DNA from 3 places in the Ureibacillus thermophilus genome. Region 3 is predicted to be linked to each of the others. Evidence: riboswitches for the same ligand, from Rfam matches in the RefSeq annotation. Region 3 holds a riboswitch; each other region holds the start of a gene.
What was found. A riboswitch is a leader RNA that binds a small molecule or an ion and turns the genes downstream of it on or off. The one in region 3 is predicted to bind thiamine pyrophosphate.
Positions count from the first base shown of each region.

Region 1 (3,165 bases), 350 kb from region 3:
GTACAAGGTCAATTGGAATCAAAGCGTCAACAATTGAGCGAAATCGAAGAAATATTCATCACCTTAAATGCACCGATTGCTGAAGAAGAGAAATTCATTAATGAATTGCAAACCATTCAAAACAAGGTAAAAGTAGTGGAAGGACAAAAAGAAGAGCTCTCCTCCAGCAAAAAACACCTAAAAAGGCTGCAGGAAGCAAAAGAGCAGGTTGAGAAGCTTCAAAAGGAAAGTGCACAAAAATATAATGAAGTCCATGAAAAATATACGAAGGAAAAAACAATACTTGAGCAGCAAAAAAAATCCATTCCTGAAGAAATCCATGATCTTTCTCAATTGAAAACCGCATTGCAAGAAGCCATCCGTCTAAAAGGTCAGTTAAAAGAATCTTGGGAGCGGGCGCAAATTGCATATCAGGAAGCTTCTAAACAAATCGCAGCGGTTGAAGAAGCATTTAAACAAACAACGGAACAAGCAGACCATATTCAAAGAAAAGTTCAAAAGGTGAAAGAAGCTTTTCTATCTGCCCTTAAGGAAGCGCAATTTGCTTCAACGGAAGAATTTTTGCAGGCCCAGCTTTCGCCGCAAAAAATAGAATCATTGCAAAAGCAATATGAAGATTATTCAAAACAACTTCATTCATTGGAAACCCAAGTGAGGGAAGGGGAAGAAAAGCTGAAAGGCAAAGAAAAGGTGGACTTAACCGAAGCAGAAAGAGAGTTGAAAGTGCTTCAGTCCAATTATGAAAAAGCTCTGGACGCTTTAAATCATTCCAAAGCTTGTGAAAAGCATTGCATTGACTTTGCAGAAAAGTTGGAGCAAGTAGCAAGCGATATATTTCGGATGGAGGAGAAATCCAATCAAATCATCGACCTTTACAATTTGCTCCGTGGACAAAACAGCAAAAAAATTTCCTTTGAACGCTACGTGCAAATGGGTTATTTGGAGCTTATTACCGAAGCGAGCAATCTGCGCCTGAAAAACTTATCAAACGGCCAGTATTACTTGCAAGTTTCAGACCGGGTAGAATCTTATGGACGAGCAAGCGGGTTAGGATTGGATGTATATGATACGTATACTGGGCAAACAAGGGATGTCAAAACATTATCTGGCGGAGAGAAATTTAATGCCTCTTTAAGTTTGGCGCTCGGGATGGCAGATGTCATTCAAAGCTACCAAGGAAATGTCAATATTGAGACAATGTTTATCGATGAAGGATTTGGCTCCCTTGATGAAGAATCTTTAATGAAAGCAATCGACACGCTCATCGAACTTCAAAAATCCGGACGAATGATCGGGGTTATATCTCATGTGGAAGAGTTAAAATCTGCAATGCCTGCTGTTTTACACGTGGAAAAATTAAAAGAAGGCTATAGTAAAACAACCATTCTATTAAAATAATAAAGTGTTGAAATATTTTTATAATTTGATACAATGGCATTGTTCCCAACAGAATAGTTTAGGTGTACCACAAGGGGTGCTGATGAAGTCAGCTGAGAGTGTGCCGTATTGCACTAACCCTTTGAACCTGTAAGTTAGTACTTGCGTAGGGATGTGGGATAGAAACCGAAACAAATGCGTTCGGATCTGTCCGAACGCTTTTTTCTTTTCTATCCTTCTCTCGCGTTCCAGTAACGAAGAGAAAGGAGAATGTAGAATGAGAAATAAAAAATTATTATGGATGATTGAGATTGCTTTGTTTGCCGCCATTGGCTACGTGCTGGACCAAATCAAATTTTCCATTTGGGCGCAAGGCGGTTCTGTAAGTTTTGTGATGCTGCCCATTATTTTAATCGCTATTCGTTGGGGACTATCAGCTGGGCTTATTACAGGCTTGCTAGTTGGACTGCTAAATATGACGATTAATCCGTATATTGTCCATTGGGCGCAAGCTCTCCTAGATTATGTCTTTGCCTTTACCTTTGTTGGATTTGCCGCCATTGTAAGAAAGCAAGTATTAAATGGCGTAGCGACAAACCACAAAAAGAAAATTGCAATATATGTTGTCATCGGAACAATAGTGGGTGGACTATTACGCTATATTTGCCATATACTTGCAGGAGCTATTTTCTTTAAAGAATATGCAGGAGAGCAAAATGCTTGGATTTACTCCATCGTTTATAATGGCACATATATGCTTCCTGCCATTGTCATCACAGCTATCGCAGCGGCATTCATCTTTACAGCAAGCCCACGACTCATTAAAAGAGAAAATGAATAATCTCTGTCATTAGACAGTTTTACAATAAAAGATGAGGTTGGGACAAATCTAAAAAAACATCATTTTCTCCAAAGAGAAAATGATGTTTTTTTGATATGTTATTAAAATTGATTTCCTTTCCGGGGACGCTTTCCGCAGGCCCGCCTCTGAGTCATTCCTTCGCTCCTCGTGGTCTCGAGAGGGCTCGTCGCAGGAAAGCTTTGCATTTACTTCCTTGAACTTGCTCCGCTTTGCGACTAAGCGTGCGAGACAGGAACTTGCCCCGTCACTTCAATCAATTTTTCGTTATATCAATTTTTTATCAAAACTATTTCAACTGCCCCTTTAATTTTTTGTTTATGTCCCAGCCTCTTTTCATTTTTTGTTGAGGATTTTCCAATGATCTCAACAATTTCTCTGCTGATATTGTGTAAAATAATCAAGGAATTCCCGAATGATTGATAGAATATGATATATTATAAAATGAAATTGTATAGAAGAAAGGATCTTTTACATGATTGTCAAAACACAAGAAGAATTAGAAGCATTAAAAAAAATCGGCCGCATTTGCGCTGAGATTCGCGATGCAATGAAAGCGGCAACAAAACCAGGAATCACAACGAAAGAATTAGATGAAATTGCCGGCCGTATGTTTAAAGAGGCAGGTGCCCTTTCAGCTCCTAAAGGGGAATACGATTTCCCTGGCTATACATGTATCAGTGTCAATCATGAAGTCGCCCACGGTATTCCTGGAAATAAAGTGATTAAAGAAGGTGACTTAGTCAACATTGATGTTTCTGGTTCTCTAAATGGCTATTTTGCTGATACGGGCATTTCTTTTGTAGTCGGAGAAGGCTATGAAGAAAAAGAAAAACTTTGCCGTGTAGCGAAATCTGCTTTTGATCGGGCTATGACGAAAGTAAAAGCCGGTTCAAGATTAAACCAAATCGGAAAAGCGGTTGAAAGGG
Region 1 is NZ_CP036528.1:2,951,973-2,955,137, reverse strand. Features, by position in the region: gene DKZ56_RS14975 (AAA family ATPase) at 1-1,398, shown strand, start outside; TPP riboswitch at 1,461-1,567, shown strand; gene thiT (energy-coupled thiamine transporter ThiT) at 1,655-2,218, shown strand; gene map (type I methionyl aminopeptidase) at 2,712-3,165, shown strand, end outside.
Region 1: it holds a riboswitch for thiamine pyrophosphate, as region 3 does, so the genes downstream of both, thiT (energy-coupled thiamine transporter ThiT) here and thiC (phosphomethylpyrimidine synthase ThiC) in region 3, are expected to answer to the same signal.

Region 2 (3,165 bases), 590 kb from region 3:
GTTCCATGGGTATGTTTTGTATGAATTCTTTTTGATTTTAATTGAAAGGTTGAACCATCTTGGAAATAGATTCGATCCGTTGCAGTAGGCTCATCCATGTGGCCGCCTTTCATTACGACACATCCAACGCCAATGCTCAATAATTTTTCCGCTGCCTGTTTTATATCTTCTTCTGTATCGATTGCCATTCCGGTAATTGCTTCGGCTTCCGGTATGTTCGGGGTCACCACCGTTGCAATGGGAATCAGCTCCTTAATCATCGCTTGCACCGCATCCTCTTTTAATAATGCATGTCCCCCTTTTGCAATCATAACCGGATCCACAACGATTTGAATTTGTTGTTCCCGCAATTTTTTGGCAATCCTTTCGATGATCTCTTTGGAAAATAACATTCCTGTTTTTAAGGCTTTCACTTTCAAATCATCCAATACCGCATTCAATTGCTGCTCGACAAATTCTGGAGTTGCAGGAAAAATGCCGTGGACACCCAAAGTGTTTTGCGCCGTTAATGCGGTGATTACAGATGTACCAAAAACGTCCAGCTCCTGGAATGTTTTCAAGTCCGCCTGAATGCCCGCTCCTCCTCCGCTATCTGAACCAGCTATCGTCATAACGATATTCATATTGCTTCACCTCTTGAAATTTGGTGCAACCCATTTAATATCTCCACTTGGAAGGAACCTAGATATTTTTCTTTCGAAGCAAACTCCGCCACTTTTTTATAATCCATGAGTACATTCAAAATATTTTCATATGAGTCTCCTTCCAAACTTAATGCACCTGCACAAATGGCGCTTAATAAACAACCTGTTCCTGTCACTTGGGTCATCCATTCATGGCCGCCCGAAACAAAATCCGCTTTTTCCCCATCTGTTACAATATCTTCTTTTCCTGAAACCGCGACAATGGTTTTATACTTTTTAGCCACTTCCTTTGTGACAGAAAGAATGTCCATCTCTCCTTCCCCACTATCTACCCCTTTTGCTTGCCATTGAATTCCTGCAATCGCTGCCAATTCACCTGCATTGCAGCGAATCAAATCAAATTTTATTTCTTTCAATAGATTTTCCGTCACTTCTTTCCGGTATTTTGTAGCGCCAGCCCCTACAGGATCCAGCACAACGGGAATGTTTAACTTATTTGCTTTTTTCCCAGCTAAAAACATAGCTTCAACGGAATGTTTATTTAATGTTCCAATGTTGATTAACAACGCATTGGCAATGGAAGTCATGTCCTCCACATCCAATGGTTCATCGGACATTACTGGAGATGCGCCAATGGCAAGCAGTCCATTGGCGGTAAAATTCGTTACCACATCGTTTGTGATGCAATGAATTAAAGGATTTTTTTGACGGATTTTAAATAAACTCATCATTTCCACCCTTCCATTGGTTTTGTAATAAAAAATGCCCTTTTGCACAGCGCAAAAGAGCATTGAACAACCAACATGTGGTTCCATCCATTGCTCCCTACGGCAGTGCTAACTGCATCAGGTTCAAAGGGTTAGGTGAAATCACCTTCTCAGACCATTCGGCCACCCCTGCAATGTTCCAATTTCCATATGAAAATAAAAATCTCTCCATACATTGGAGAACAAAAAAACACAATACCACTCAAACGGAATAGTAAAGGCATTTTTGCTCCCTACGGCAGTACTAGCTGTATCAGGTTCAAAGGGTTAGGTGAAATCACCTTCTCAGACCATTCGGCCACCCCTGCAAAAATGAATCATATGAAATTGTTTTGAACATTATAACATAATCCATTGTTTCTTTTAAGAGAATAAAAATTTTTATTCTTTCAATTCGATTTTTCCGTCAATTTCGATGTCATGCAATGCTTGTGTTGCTAATCGATCCGCCTCTTCATTTTGCTTTCTTCCCACCAACTCAAAAACCGGTTTGATTCCTAATTGATTTAAACTTTCATCAATTTTATCCGCCCAATTGGACAGCTCTTTTTCATAAACAGGCCATTCTCCGCTTATTTGATTAATTACTACTTGTGAATCCCCCATAAAATGAACCGTTTGATGATGTACACCCAATGATTCCAATTCTTGAATAGAAAAATGAAGAGCTGCATATTCAGCTTCATTATTTGACGCAAGGCCATTTACTAATAAATTTTTTCTCCTACGAAATCTTTTTCCATTTTGTTCAAAATAGATGACACATCCTAAACCTGCCATGCGGCTTTCACGGTTAAAACCGCCGTCGAAATAAACGCATATGTTCGTCGGTTCAGTTTCCATTTCCGTTAAATATTTTTTTAATTCTTTGACCGTCCATGTTGAGTCATGTTCATCAATTAAGGTAATATTTTTGGCTCTACCGGTTTTCCTTAATTCTTCTGAAATGGCAAGAGCATGGGCGGGAGGGAGTTCATCCGAGCGGAAAGTAGTTTCAACATCTTTATAATCATAAATCCATTCTATTATTATTCTCAAAAAATATTCCTCCCTTTCCGGTTATCACATTCCTTAGTATCATCATTTCCCCTTTAATAATACTTCAAAAATAGCTTTCTTCTATTCTTATTCTTTTTCTGACTTACGAACGATGTTTTTTTATTTCAGAAGAATTTGGAAGATAATATTTTATCTGAGGCGTCTCAAAATGTTTTTTCAGACGCCCCTTAGCTATTTGAAACTATTATTACTGAACGGATAATTTGTATATGTCCCTGCCATTTATTGGCTGTAGCGGACGACTGTTATAGCCATAAACTTGATAAAATGAAGCAATTTGTTTGTTTGAAAAATCGATTGGAGATTCAAATACAATCCAATGAACACCTTCAGTACACGGAGGGGTAGTCAATGAGCCTGAATAGTAAAAGGCAGACCTTTGCTCAGGTATCAATGACAATAGATGAATAGATTCAATTTCCTTCTCCTTTAATCGATCATCCTGCAAAAAATTCCATAATTCTTCCACCATTTCGTTTTCTTTGCCTGCTTCAATCAAAACGCCAATGACCGCAATCTTTCCTTTATTATTTTTGTGCACAAGATGCAGTTCCATTTCATATCTTTGGTAATCGATTTGATGTTCGCTTGGCACATGGAAATGAAAAGAGTCCAGTTTGTATGGTTTCTTGTCTATTGTAATGTAGCTTACCCTCGATTTCGAAACAGCTTCTAATGTATACCCTTGTTTTTTG
Region 2 is NZ_CP036528.1:2,016,976-2,020,140, reverse strand. Features, by position in the region: gene thiD (bifunctional hydroxymethylpyrimidine kinase/phosphomethylpyrimidine kinase) at 1-623, opposite strand, end outside; gene thiM (hydroxyethylthiazole kinase) at 620-1,372, opposite strand; TPP riboswitch at 1,450-1,552, opposite strand; TPP riboswitch at 1,625-1,727, opposite strand; gene DKZ56_RS09995 (reverse transcriptase-like protein) at 1,793-2,449, opposite strand; gene DKZ56_RS09990 (carbonic anhydrase) at 2,658-3,165, opposite strand, start outside.
Region 2: it holds a riboswitch for thiamine pyrophosphate, as region 3 does, so the genes downstream of both, thiM (hydroxyethylthiazole kinase) here and thiC (phosphomethylpyrimidine synthase ThiC) in region 3, are expected to answer to the same signal.

Region 3 (3,165 bases):
GTAAGCGGTCCTAATGTGTAAAACGGCGCACCTTTACAAATTTCGATTTGCTTATCGACATTTTCTTTAATTTTATGCATCGGCACATGCCCTGGCCCTTCGATCATCACTTGCACATCATGCTTCCAAGCGATTTCCGTTAATTCTCCAAGCGTCTCCAATTCAGCAAACTGTGCTTCGTCATTCGCATCGGCAATCGAGCCTGGACGCAGCCCGTCTCCAAGCGATACTGCAATATCATACGTTTTCAAAATCTCGCATATTTCTTCAAAATGCGTGTATAAGAAGTTTTCTTCATGGTGGGCTAAACACCATTGCGCCATAATCGAGCCGCCGCGTGAAACAATGCCAGTCGTTCGGTTTACCGTCATCGGTATGTAACGAAGCAGCACCCCCGCGTGAATCGTAAAATAGTCCACCCCTTGTTCCGCTTGTTCGATGAGCGTATCACGGTAAATTTCCCACGTTAAGTCTTCAACGACGCCGTTCACTTTTTCAAGCGCTTGATAAATCGGAACCGTCCCGACAGGCACAGGGGAATTGCGAATAATATATTCTCGTGTCGCATGAATGTGTTTTCCCGTCGATAAGTCCATAATCGTGTCTGCTCCCCAGCGCACCGCCCAAAGCATTTTTTCGACTTCTTCTTCAATGGATGATGTGACTGCGGAATTACCAATATTCGCGTTAATTTTTACATGAAAACGACTCCCAATAATCATCGGTTCACTTTCCGGATGGTTAATATTCGAAGGAATAATCGCTCTGCCTTCGGCAACTTCTTGACGCACGATTTCCGGATCTATATTTTCGCGAATCGCAACAAATTCCATCTCCGGCGTAATAATCCCTCGTTTTGCGTAATGCATTTGTGTTACAGTTTTTCCTTTTTTTGCGCGCAGTGGTTTTCTCTCGAAAGGCAGAGTCATTTCTGATTGCTTCTCATTACGGAATCCGTTATCTTCCGGTTTCACTGGACGCCCCTCGTATTCTTCAACGTCGCCCCTTTCTAAAATCCAGCGTTTTCTTAGCGGCGGCAATCCTTTTTGAATGTCCGGCTGAAAATCAGGATCGGTGTAAGGACCGCTTGTGTCATAAACACGAACAGGTTCATTTTCGATGATTCCTGTTTCTGTCTTTGTTGGACTTAACGTAATTCCTCTCATCGGTACACGAATATCCGGTCTTGAACCTTCGACATACACTTTTTTACTCGCAGGAAATTGCATGAAAGATTTGATGTTTTGCATGTAACGCCTCTCCCTTAAAATAATGATTTAGGATCTGAAGTTACACCAAAACGCGGGGCGGAGATAGGAGAATATATGCGGAAATAAAAATCGGGTTCTCTAAGAGAACCCGATGGAACGCAAATAGCGAAACGTACGCAACAAACACATACACTCCCGCTATCTACTTCCCTACGCTGGTATAACCCAGATCAGGTTCAAAGGGTCAAAGAACTTAAGCGCGTTCTTTTCTCAGTCCAAGCTATTGGACTCCCCTAGTAGATAAGCGACAAACTTATTTAATTTTTCTTAATATTAACATACTTATGATGCAATGTAAATACGCTTCCTTATACGGTAAACCGGTTTAACATTGTTTGCATATTTTCTGCCATTTTGCTTAACGATGATGCCGATGAAGCAATTTCCTCCATCATCTTGTTTGGTCAATCACCAATTCCCCTACAAGATTCATTAAATATTCCAACCTCTCTACATCCACTCGAACCGTCGAAGAAATTTTCTTTTTTTGCTGGTTGGCCTTTTCTTTTTTATTAAATTTAGTTTCCTCTGTTTCACGCGGTTCTTTTTGGCTTGTCGATTCATCAAATATAGCTGTTTTTGAAATTTCTTTTAAGCTGCTTTGCTCAATCTCAGAAAGCTGGCTAATACATTCCAGCAGTTCTTCCTTCGTTCTCATAGTTAAAACTATGAAACACATATTTCCTTGAAAGATATCTTCATTTTCCATTACTTCAACACTTGGGAAAGTAGCAATGATTTCCCCTATTTCACTGATGGCATTTTGTATCAATAATGCCCTTACACTTTTCATTAAGGAATCTTTACATATCTGAATCTTAATTTCATAAGCGTTATGTCCAAGGATTAAACCATTGCGCAAAACATCTTTTTGATATTCATCTAATTCATACTCTTCCGTCAGTTGCACCTGCTCTAGTTTTGAATGATGTATCGCTTGATTTGTATGTAATGCCCCCAACTGTTTGATGAAAGGCTGTATATCCATATCATCCAAAGTTCCGTCAATGATTGATTCTTTCATGCGTCGAATTAAATCGATACAGTCGAATATAATGTTGATGATCGCAGGAGTGACTTGAATCTTCTTTTGCCGGATTTGATCAAAGATGTTTTCCAAATGATGGGTGCACTCTTTCATTTTTTCAAATCCCATGGATGCGGAAGAACCCTTTAATGTGTGAGCAGCTCTAAAAATATTTTCAATCGTCTTCACATTGTTTGGATCTTTTTCTAAATGAAGTATTTCTGCATCTAAAATTTGCAGCTGTTTGTCAACTTCATCTAAAAAAACACCTAAATAGTTCGATACATCAAATTCAGCCATAATTGCACCTTCTAACTAACATGATGGTTGTCATATAAAACTTTTTCCAGATTTAACACTCCGATGACTTGTTCCTTATGTTTTGCATAATAGATGACGATGTCTTCTTCTATTGTTTGATTATTCGAAACAGGCTCCACATGCTCTTCATCAAATTTTGTTACCATGTTGATTTTATCTACGAGCAGCCCAATATTTTCGTTTTTCCCTTGTACAATAACGATTCGGTTTTTCTTGTTTTTTTCAGGGGTAGGCAATTGAAAACGTTTATGTAAATTTACAATCGGAATGATATTTCCTCTTAGATTTATCACTCCCTCAATATATGGGTTGATGCCTGGTATGCTCGTAATGGACGGAACCCGCAAAATTTCAACGACCTCTTCAATAAAAAACGCGTATAATTGTTCGTTCAGTGAAAAAACGACAAACTGATTCCCATCAACTTGATCAAAACCTTTCATTTCAGTGCATCCTTTCTGGAGAAAATACATTATTATTTTGGGCCTATTTATTACTTTTGAGAATCAGAATTTATTCCTATCACCCTTATAATATGTATAGTAA
Region 3 is NZ_CP036528.1:2,602,190-2,605,354, forward strand. Features, by position in the region: gene thiC (phosphomethylpyrimidine synthase ThiC) at 1-1,250, opposite strand, end outside; TPP riboswitch at 1,402-1,516, opposite strand; gene DKZ56_RS15775 (hypothetical protein) at 1,554-1,679, opposite strand; gene DKZ56_RS13000 (Hpt domain-containing protein) at 1,663-2,598, opposite strand; gene DKZ56_RS13005 (chemotaxis protein CheW) at 2,610-3,062, opposite strand.